Anaerocolumna chitinilytica: one gene and its partners. The protein of the gene in region 2 interacts with the protein of the main gene of each other region in a pairwise test. Links are inferred from orthologs where the notes say so. Each region holds a gene or a part of one and is shown on either strand. Other genes may lie near its edges.

Region 1 (3,151 bases), 590 kb from region 2 along the record:
TATTTGGATTCCTTCTTCTTCAAGTTTTTTTGTAAATGCAAGAAATCTCATTAACTGGCTGTTAGCAGATGTCTTATCTTCCTCATCTGCGCATGCAAAATGTGAGAATATCCCCTCTATTTCAATACCTTTAAGCTCAGATATCTTTTTTATTTCTTCTATACTTTCCTCATCATCAAAGAATCCGATTCTGCTCATACCAGTATCAACTTTAATATGAACTTTCGCTGTTTTCCCTTGACTTAAGGCTTCCTCTGAAAGGTCCTTTGCCGTATTATATTGAAATATTGTCTGTGTTATATTATATTCTACGAGTTTTTTATATTGTCCTTTCGGAGTATATCCGAGAACCAGAATCGGTTTGTCAATTCCGGCTTTTCTAAGTTCAATTCCTTCTTCCAGAATGGCAATCCCAAAACAGTCTACTGCCATATCAAGAAGTGCTTTCGCTATGGGTACTGCACCGTGTCCGTACCCATCCGCTTTTAGAATTACCATCAATTTCGTTTCGTAACCTAATATTTTTCTTGTATTATCAATGTTATTGCAAATAGCATCCAAATCTATATTGGCAGAAGCTCTATAATATTTTGAATGAAATTCTTCGATGGAAGTCAAATCAATATTTCCAGCTGTCATATTTACCTCTATTCCGCCGCTCAGAGCGCCTTAAAATCTTATGCGAAAGTGTTTTTCTTTCACTCGCTTTTTATCTATCTACAGCGATATATTTTATAGTAACAGTCAATTTTTATTCCAAACTCATGGCTTCCGGAAGATATTTTATAATATCGGAAGCCATCAGCGAATATTCCCCTAATTCCCGACAGGCATAGTCTCCTGCAAGTCCATGAAGGTATACTCCCAAAGCCGCAGCCAGAAATTCTGTTAATCCGCCTGCTATTAAACCTGCTATTATTCCAGTCAGCACATCTCCTGAACCACCTGTTGCCATACCGTTATTGCCTGACATATTAATGTATTGATGTTCTTTTGATGCTACTACTGTTCTGGCATCTTTAATCGTAAATATAAGATTATTTTCCTTTATACAATTATCAGCCATATGCAGCAGTTCTTTTTGAATTACTTCTACCGGAACCCCAAGGAGATAACTTAATTCTTTTAAATGAGGTGTTAAAATTGTCTTAGCAGGTAAGATTCCCTTAAGAGAAGCAATCCGTTCCTCTATCTTATTCTCATTAGTGTTATCTGCAAATTTTTGTATTGATTTATCCGCAGACTTACTTACAGACAGCTCTGCAAGGATGTTGTGATTCACTGGTTCACCGGGAGAAAAATCTTCTTCCTTCACCTTTTCCCTTGAGCTGTCTATTAGGGAATTCAATTTTTGTCCCAAAAGCCAGATGGCATCCCCATCTATTATGAGAGGAACTTCGATATTTTCTAATATCAAAGTTAAGATTTTTTCTGAAATTTCACTTCTTCCGATTCCCGGTCCGATGACACAGACATCTGCCCATTTTATTTCTTCCGCTAGGAGGTCTAGGGCGTTTCGTGTCAGCTCTTCCTCTTTATAGGTGTATAACAACGCTTCCGGAAGAGAAGTCTGAAGACTGATACGATTGTTCTCACTTGTTATAACCTTTACTAGTCCTGCTCCTGTCATATAAGCCGCTTTCGCTGAGAAAAATGCCGCACCTGACATTGTGGCTGAACCTGCCACAACTAATACCTTCTTATAACTTCCTTTGTTCGAATAAGCTTTGCGCGGAGGGAGTAAAATAAGATCTTCCCTTTCGAAGGTATGATATTTAAGACTCATCCCTATCTTTCCTAAAGGTGCAAAACCGATGTCCGCAATTTCTACCTTGCCGGCATATTCACAGCCAGGATACATTACCAGACCAATCTTAGAGTATCCAAAAGATATTGTAACATCTGCTTTAACGGCTGCTCCCTGTGGGAACCCATTATCACTTGAAAGCCCGGAAGGTACATCTACCGAAAACACCTTTCTTTTCACCGAAGTATTTATCTTATTTATGATGTCCTTATAGATACCGGTAACTTCTCTGCTTAAACCAATTCCGAATATGGCATCTATCAGAATCGTATTTTCATCAATAGTATATTCTGCAAAATCCAGTTTGCTAATAATTGGTACGCTAAAATTCTCTGCGATTTCTTTTTGCTGCAGGAATAATGAAGAAGCGCTCTTCATATCACCAACTATGCTTATAGTAACCTCATAACCTTTACCATATAGAATTCTCGCTGCTGCTATTCCATCCGCACCATTATTGCCGGTACCGCAACAAACAAGAATACGTTGATTGGCGCATTTCTGCTCTTTAAGATATGCTTCCACTGTTTCTGCCACTTTCATGGCTGCATGCTCCATTAGAACAATAGCAGGTATCCCCATACCTTCTATTGTTCTTTCATCAATTTCCTTCATCTCGCATGAACTGACTAAATATTTCATATAAATAACCATGTCCTTTCAAATGCGCCTTTTATCTATTAGTCCTGGCCTTCTCCTACAACAAATGCGCTTGCATATTCGCTGGTATTGGTTATGGTTACATGTATTTTCTTTATAGCCATTTTTTCTGCTAATTCTTTGGCACCATTATACAGATTGACATATGGTTTACCAAGCTGGTCTCTTAATACTTCAATATCTGAAGGTCTCACACCATAGAAACCTGTACCGAACATTTTTGAGATTGCTTCTTTCACAGCAAAATTCCCGGCAAACTTTACCTTATCTCTGCTTGCCAGTTCGATTTCTTGTTTTGTATAGATCTTTTTTTGAAAAGATTCTTTCTCACAGGCTTTTATAACCCTCTTTATTTCTATTAAATCTGTACCAATGCCAATTATCATATATTATAATATTCCTCTAGTTTAAACCTTTTTTAATATCCTCATCCAATTCCTGCAGCAGCTCAGGCCCTAACATATCATGCATATAGTTATATATGTCAGTATTTTTCATTTCCATATCCTGCTTTTCGAGAATTTTAATCTTTAGCTGCTCTCTGATGGATTTTATCCACTGATTGATTTCAGTAATTTTTTCGGTATTATCACTCAGTCTTTTGTAACAGATAGCAGTACTCTCTATAATCAGCTGTTCATTGGCTTCTTTTATCTGATAAGGAAGGTCAATAAGCTGGTTTTC
Region 2 (2,882 bases):
TCCCTCCATTACATTAACACTATTAACATTACGATTTACAAAGCTTCTCATGTATAGCCACCTCCTTATGAATATTAATAAAATAAATTTTTACCATGACCAGTATAACACAGTTAAAAACAGATTTCCAGTTTTTTGTGTTTTTCATTGAAGCTTTTACTCAAATATTATATAATTCATAATAACTATCAGAAAACATATCCTAACACATCAATATTTCTGTCAGTACAAATGATTTATCATCATATATTTACAATAGATAAGCAAAAGCTCCTTCAACTCTAATAATAGAAAGGATTTCAATATGAAAAAAATCTTGGAAGAACAACTAAAGGAAATAGAAACGAAAGAAAGTAATCTCCTTCTGGCAAAAGATAATTCTTATTTTAATACAACTATCAATCCTTTGCTGGATAAAGTAAGAGATAAAATTCCCACAACTTTAAAAGGTACTCTGGATAAAGCTTTTTTTAAAGCATTTGAGTTGATCTATGACAAAGGCATCGATGTCATTGAGAAGACCTACAACAAAGACAGGATTTTAGTAGACTACGATATCAATAACTTGGCTGTAAAAAGAAAAACTACTAAAAAGCATTTAAAAGATCTGGATAAACCTGCTGCCCTGTCCAGCCGGTTCAATTCAACTTTTTCAGCAGTTGAGGGCAGTGTATTAGGTGTTCTTGGTATCGGTCTTCCGGATATTCCTCTCTTTCTGGCTTTAATTATAAAGTCTATGAATGAAGTTGCTTTAAGTTACGGCTTCTCTTATGAGAAGGAGGAAGAGAAAGCGTTTATCTGTATACTGCTGCAGGCTGCCCTTACATCAGGCGCAAAGAAAGTAGAGCTTAATAGTAAATTAGATGAAATAGCAGCTCAGATTGATTCTGGTATTCATCCTTCTCTGGATGTGAAGGAAGAAATGAAAAACGCCTCCTCCTGCTTTTCTGAGGCTCTTCTTACCGCCAAATTCATTCAAGGCATGCCGCTTATCGGTGTTGTCGGAGGGCTTGTAAATCACAGTTATATTCGGAAAATTACAGCCTATGCAAGAGTGAAATATAAAAAGCGCTATTTACTAAAGAAAATAAATGAATAACAATAAAAGAGGGCATATGGTATCGGTAACCATATGCCCTCTTTTTATCACTTTATGTCCTTATCCTAATCTTTGTCTTACAATCTCGTAGGAAAGTATTCCCATAGCAACGGATGCATTCAGGGAATCGATATTTCCAAACATCGGTATCTTAGCCATATAATCACATTTTTCCTTAATCAGCCTTCCGACGCCTTCTCCCTCACTGCCAATTACCAGTCCGATCGGACCTTTCAAGTTTTGTTTGTACATGATTTCACCTTCCATATCAGCACACACAAACCAAAGTCCCTTTTCTTTTAATTCCTCAATGGTAGCCACCAGATTAGTAACCTTTGCCACCGGGGTATAATTAATGGCACCGGCAGAGGTTTTAGCCACGGTAGCCGTCAGACCTACTGCTCTTCGCTTAGGAATGATGATTCCATGAGCACCGGCCTGATTGGCAGTACGAAGAATTGCTCCCAGATTATGGGGGTCTTCAATCCCATCCAGCAGAATAATAAAAGGAGGTTCTCCTTTTTCTTCTGCCGCTTTTAAGATATCTTCTACCTCTGCATATTCATAAGCAGCCGCATATGCCATGACTCCCTGGTGTTTTCCGGTTTCTGAAAGCTGGTCAAGTCTTTCTTTCTTTACAAAGTTGATGATAGTATCACCCTTCTTTGCTTCTCTTAAGATTGATTTTATAGGTCCATCCTGACAACCGTCCAGAACAAAAAGCCTGTCTATCGTCTTTCCTGAACGGAATGCTTCCAATACCGCATTACGGCCCTCTATAGTAAGTTCTTCGTATCTCATTCTAACTCCTTTTCCGATTCTATTAATATTTCAGTATCATCCTCTTCTTGAAGTGTCTCAGATAAATCGCACTTCTTTTCTTCTTGCTCTTTTTTCATTTCATTTGACTTTGTAGCATTTTCCTTTGGAGTAACACTTGCTGCCGCACTTCTTCTTTCAAGGCCGGCTTTCATAAGTTCAAGGACTCTATCCAGCCGATTATCCAGATACAGATATCCCATTAAGGCTTCTAAGCCCGTTGCAGAACGGTATTCCGTAATAGTTGCATTCTTAGCTGTGGTAAAAGACTTCGCATTACGTCCTCTTTTATAGATAGAAAGCTCCTCCTCTGTAAGCATGTCCTCAATGCCATGATAAAGCTCCATCTGGGCAGATGCCTTTACCATACTGCTTACCCTTTTATGAAGCTTGTTAACCGGTGCATTTCCCTGCTCTACCACCAGTGTACGGATAATCAAATCGTACACTACATCTCCTATATATGCAAGCGTCAAGGGAGAATACGTCTTTAAATCCGTATCCGGCAGAGCAAATGCATCTTTTATTAAGCGGATTAACCCCTCTTCTAAGCCCTTTTCCATCGAACACCTTCTCTTGTATCCTCTAATACAATGCCCTTCTCAAGTAATAAATCTCTGATTTCATCAGATTTCTTAAAGTCTTTTTGCTTTCTCGCTTCCTGACGCTCTTTGATAAGCCCTTCAATCTCTTCGTCTAACAGTTCATCTTTCTTAATTGCTTTAATGCCGAGAACCTCACAAAGGGATGTCATAAGTTTTAATAATTCCTGTAATAAAGCAGGAGAAGATTCGGCTGTTCCATTTGTATTTGAGAGCTTTACTAATTCAAAAATTGCAGAAATAGCATCCGCCGTATTAAAATCATCATCCATGGCAGCTTCAAATTTCTCCTGGAACTTAGCTGCCTCTTTTAATATTTCTTCTTCGTCCTTGGAGATAGAATGCTTCTTATCCACCTCAAG
Region 3 (3,151 bases), 4.0 Mb from region 2 along the record:
TATGCGATGCTTGGTATTACAGTCGCCTTTGCATTAATTTATTGTCATCGGCTGAGAGGGAGAAGGTTGTATCTATTAAGTATCGGCCTTTGCGTCCTTTATGCCTCCAGTGATGAATTCCACCAGTTCTTCACGCCCGGTCGGTCGCCGATGATAACGGATGTAGGAATCGATACATTCGGTGCAATTATTGGAATTCTTCTCTGCGCTCAGATATCTCGTCATATCAACAGGAAGAAGAATGTTAAAAATTACCCTTGACAAAATTCTCAAAGGGTACTATTATAAAGACACAAAAAAATAAGGAAATTCTTCGGGGCAGGGTTAAATTCCCGACCGGCGGTATAGTCCGCGACCTGATACAGGGTAATAAGTGAAGTTAAAACTTACTGGTATCAGTTGATTTGGTGCAATTCCAAAACCGACAGTATAGTCTGGATGTGAGAAGAAACTGATTGCAGAATATGCATTATTGCATGTACGTAAAAAGCCCCGAATTACTATTATTCGGGGCTTTTATTATTTCTGCTGAAAGAATCTGTAGCAGTTACAACGCATAGATTCTCTTGGTCAGGGTGAGAATAACATTTTAAAATGTTTTCCACGCATAAAACCAGGAATTTCCTTCCTAAAAAGGAGAGAATATTATGAAGACATCACAAAACAACACAATGAAGGAAAGCTATGTAAAAAGTTCTGTTTTTAGTACAAGAGCAATGGTTACGATAAGTCTCTTAACAGCTTTATCCTATGTATTAATGTTGCTGGAGTCCCCTCCCTATATCGGTTTTTTAAGACTTGAATTCAGTGATATACCGGCGATATTAGGCGCTTTTTGGTTTGGGCCGGCAGCAGGAATTCTAATAGAATTTCTAAAGAACCTCATAAAAGGAATTACTGCTTCCAATACCATGGGAATCGGTGAACTTGCCAACTTTATTGTAAGTGTTGCATACGTTGTACCTGCAAGCTTACTCTTTCGTAAATTAAAAGGAAAATATAAGTCAGTATTCGCTTTTGGTGCTGCAACCATTTCTATGATGATTGTAGGATTCCTAATGAATTACTTTGTAACCATACCTTTGTATGCCAGAATGTACGGTGGCATCGATAATATTGTAGGCTTGGCTTCTATGGTACCTGGTATTAAGAATATGTTTACCTTAATCTTAATTGGAATCACACCTTTTAATCTGGTAAAAGGTATATTTCTCGGTATTGTAGGTCATATCACTTATGAAATATTAAAAAAAGTAATCCGTTAAAAAAATGACTTTTTAAATCATGCTATATCTGCTATAATTGTCACATACTTCTAATGCAAGCAGTATCGTAAGTTAGCTTACGGTACTTCTTGGCGTTTTAAGAGAATTCACTGAGGACTGTGAGAACTTATGATAATAGAAACCAATAGCAGGGAAGAAACCTTTGAACTTGGGAAGCGTTTGGGAGAGCAGGCAAAGTCAGGAGAAATATATTGTCTGTCCGGAGATTTAGGAACCGGGAAGACAGTATTTACACAAGGCTTTGCAAGAGGTCTTGGAATTACGGAACCGGTAAACAGCCCAACCTTTACGATTGTTTCCGAGTATGAGGAAGGAAGGCTTCCCCTGTATCATTTTGATGTATATCGCATTGAAGATATCGAAGAGATGGAGGAAATAGGGTACGAAGATTATTTCTACGGAGAAGGTGTCTGCCTTGTAGAATGGGCTGAGTTAATTAAAGAATTGCTTCCTGAAACCCTTACCTCTATTACGATAGAAAAGAACACAGCAAAAGGCTTTGATTACCGAAAGATTACGGTCACCGGCGGTAAGCTTATAGAAGAATAAAATAGAATAAGAATTGATAAATTCTTGTAAGCTTGCTGTTTATGAAAGGAGTTACATGAAGATATTAGCACTGGACAGTTCCGGACTTGTTGCTTCTGTGGCTGTGGTAACAGAGGATAAAGTACTGGGAGAATTCACTGTCAACAATAAGAAGACCCATTCTCAGACCCTTCTTCCTATGGTAGATGAGGTTCTTAAAATACTTGATATTGATGTGAAAGAGCTCGATGCAATTGCCGTTGCTGGAGGTCCGGGTTCCTTTACCGGATTGCGTATAGGTGCTTCTACTGCAAAAGGCCTGGCACTGGTTCTGGATATTCCGATAATTAATATACCTACTGTAGATTCCCTTGCATATAATCTGTATGGAACAGACCATTTAATCTGTCCTATGATGGATGCCAGAAGAAACCAGGTCTATACAGGTTTATATGAATGGCAGGAGGGCGAATTTAAAGTGGTTCTGCCGCAGTTTGCCGCAGAGGTAGAAGAATTGGCAGAAAAGCTTAACAGCTATAACCGGGAAATTATATTCCTTGGTGACGGTGTGGAAGCTCAGCTTAGTAAGTTTGCACCTTTACTGAAAGCTCCTTATTCTATTGCTCCTGTTCATCTTTCAAAGCAAAGAGCAGCAGCCCTTGGAGCTTTAGGGGTAGAGTATTACAAAGCCGGTAAGTTGCAAGAGGGAGACAGTTTTGAGCCGGAATATCTTAGAATGTCCCAGGCAGAACGCGAAAGAGCTGAAAAGCAGCAGCAAATTTAATAATGTGTTTATACGGCCTGAGAGAACAATCAATAAGAGATGATAGTTTTTCTCGGGTCCGTTTTGTTATGGTAAATGAAAGGAAAAGAGTGATATAATGAGTATACATCAAATGGTAGTCCGTCCCATGAAGCCAGAAGACATGGAACAGGTATATACAATCGAATACAATTCCTTTTCAAGACCCTGGAGTCAGGAATCCTTTCTAAACTCCTTGAAGAATCCGCAGAATCTCTATCTGGTTGCAGAAGCTGAGGGAATTATTCTTGGTTATTGCGGATTGTGGGGAATTGTTGGCGAAGGTGAGATAACCAATGTTGCTGTTGATAAAAAGTACCGGAACCAGGGGGTAGGGGAAAGGATTTTGACAGAGCTGATAGAGAGCGGGCGCAAGATGGGAATTGCCGCCTTTACACTGGAAGTACGTCAAAGCAATCTGTCTGCTATTCATCTCTATCATAAGCTGGGATTCGTGGATACAGCGGTCAGAAAGAACTATTACGAGGCACCGGTAGAAGATGCACTGATTATGTGGTTGTAATTCCCACTGTAA

What was found.
Region 1: the proteins of rlmB (region 2) and bsdcttw_RS16995 interact in binary tests that used the Escherichia coli proteins (3 or more experiments, as listed by UniProt). The link is inferred for Anaerocolumna chitinilytica from one-to-one orthologs.
Region 3: the proteins of rlmB (region 2) and tsaE interact in binary tests that used the Escherichia coli proteins (3 or more experiments, as listed by UniProt). The link is inferred for Anaerocolumna chitinilytica from one-to-one orthologs.

The regions. Positions count from the first base shown.
Region 1 is NZ_AP023368.1:3,909,883-3,913,033, forward strand. Bases 101-3,089 are described here. They hold bsdcttw_RS16995 (NAD(P)H-hydrate epimerase), read right to left. Parts: upstream 2,450-3,089; coding sequence 752-2,449; downstream 101-751. Other genes in these bases: alr (alanine racemase), read right to left, coding at 101-639; acpS (holo-ACP synthase), read right to left, coding at 2,488-2,853; bsdcttw_RS17005 (hypothetical protein), read right to left, coding at 2,870-3,089. Also shown: more of alr, read right to left, coding at 1-100; more of bsdcttw_RS17005, read right to left, coding at 3,090-3,151. UniProt on the Escherichia coli protein: Bifunctional enzyme that catalyzes the epimerization of the S- and R-forms of NAD(P)HX and the dehydration of the S-form of NAD(P)HX at the expense of ADP, which is converted to AMP.
Region 2 is NZ_AP023368.1:4,502,299-4,505,180, forward strand. What follows is about bases 31-2,750. They hold rlmB (23S rRNA (guanosine(2251)-2'-O)-methyltransferase RlmB), read right to left. Parts: upstream 1,901-2,750; coding sequence 1,160-1,900; downstream 31-1,159. Other genes in these bases: bsdcttw_RS19650 (EcsC family protein), read left to right, coding at 305-1,099; cysS (cysteine--tRNA ligase), read right to left, coding at 2,466-2,750. In the rest of the region: more of cysS, read right to left, coding at 2,751-2,882. UniProt on the Escherichia coli protein: Specifically methylates the ribose of guanosine 2251 in 23S rRNA.
Region 3 is NZ_AP023368.1:490,083-493,233, forward strand. Bases 126-3,114 are described here. They hold tsaE (tRNA (adenosine(37)-N6)-threonylcarbamoyltransferase complex ATPase subunit type 1 TsaE), read left to right. Parts: upstream 126-1,394; coding sequence 1,395-1,835; downstream 1,836-3,114. Other genes in these bases: bsdcttw_RS02190 (VanZ family protein), read left to right, coding at 126-261; bsdcttw_RS02195 (ECF transporter S component), read left to right, coding at 648-1,265; tsaB (tRNA (adenosine(37)-N6)-threonylcarbamoyltransferase complex dimerization subunit type 1 TsaB), read left to right, coding at 1,891-2,598; rimI (ribosomal protein S18-alanine N-acetyltransferase), read left to right, coding at 2,696-3,114. In the rest of the region: more of bsdcttw_RS02190, read left to right, coding at 1-125; more of rimI, read left to right, coding at 3,115-3,139. UniProt on the Escherichia coli protein: Required for the formation of a threonylcarbamoyl group on adenosine at position 37 (t(6)A37) in tRNAs that read codons beginning with adenine.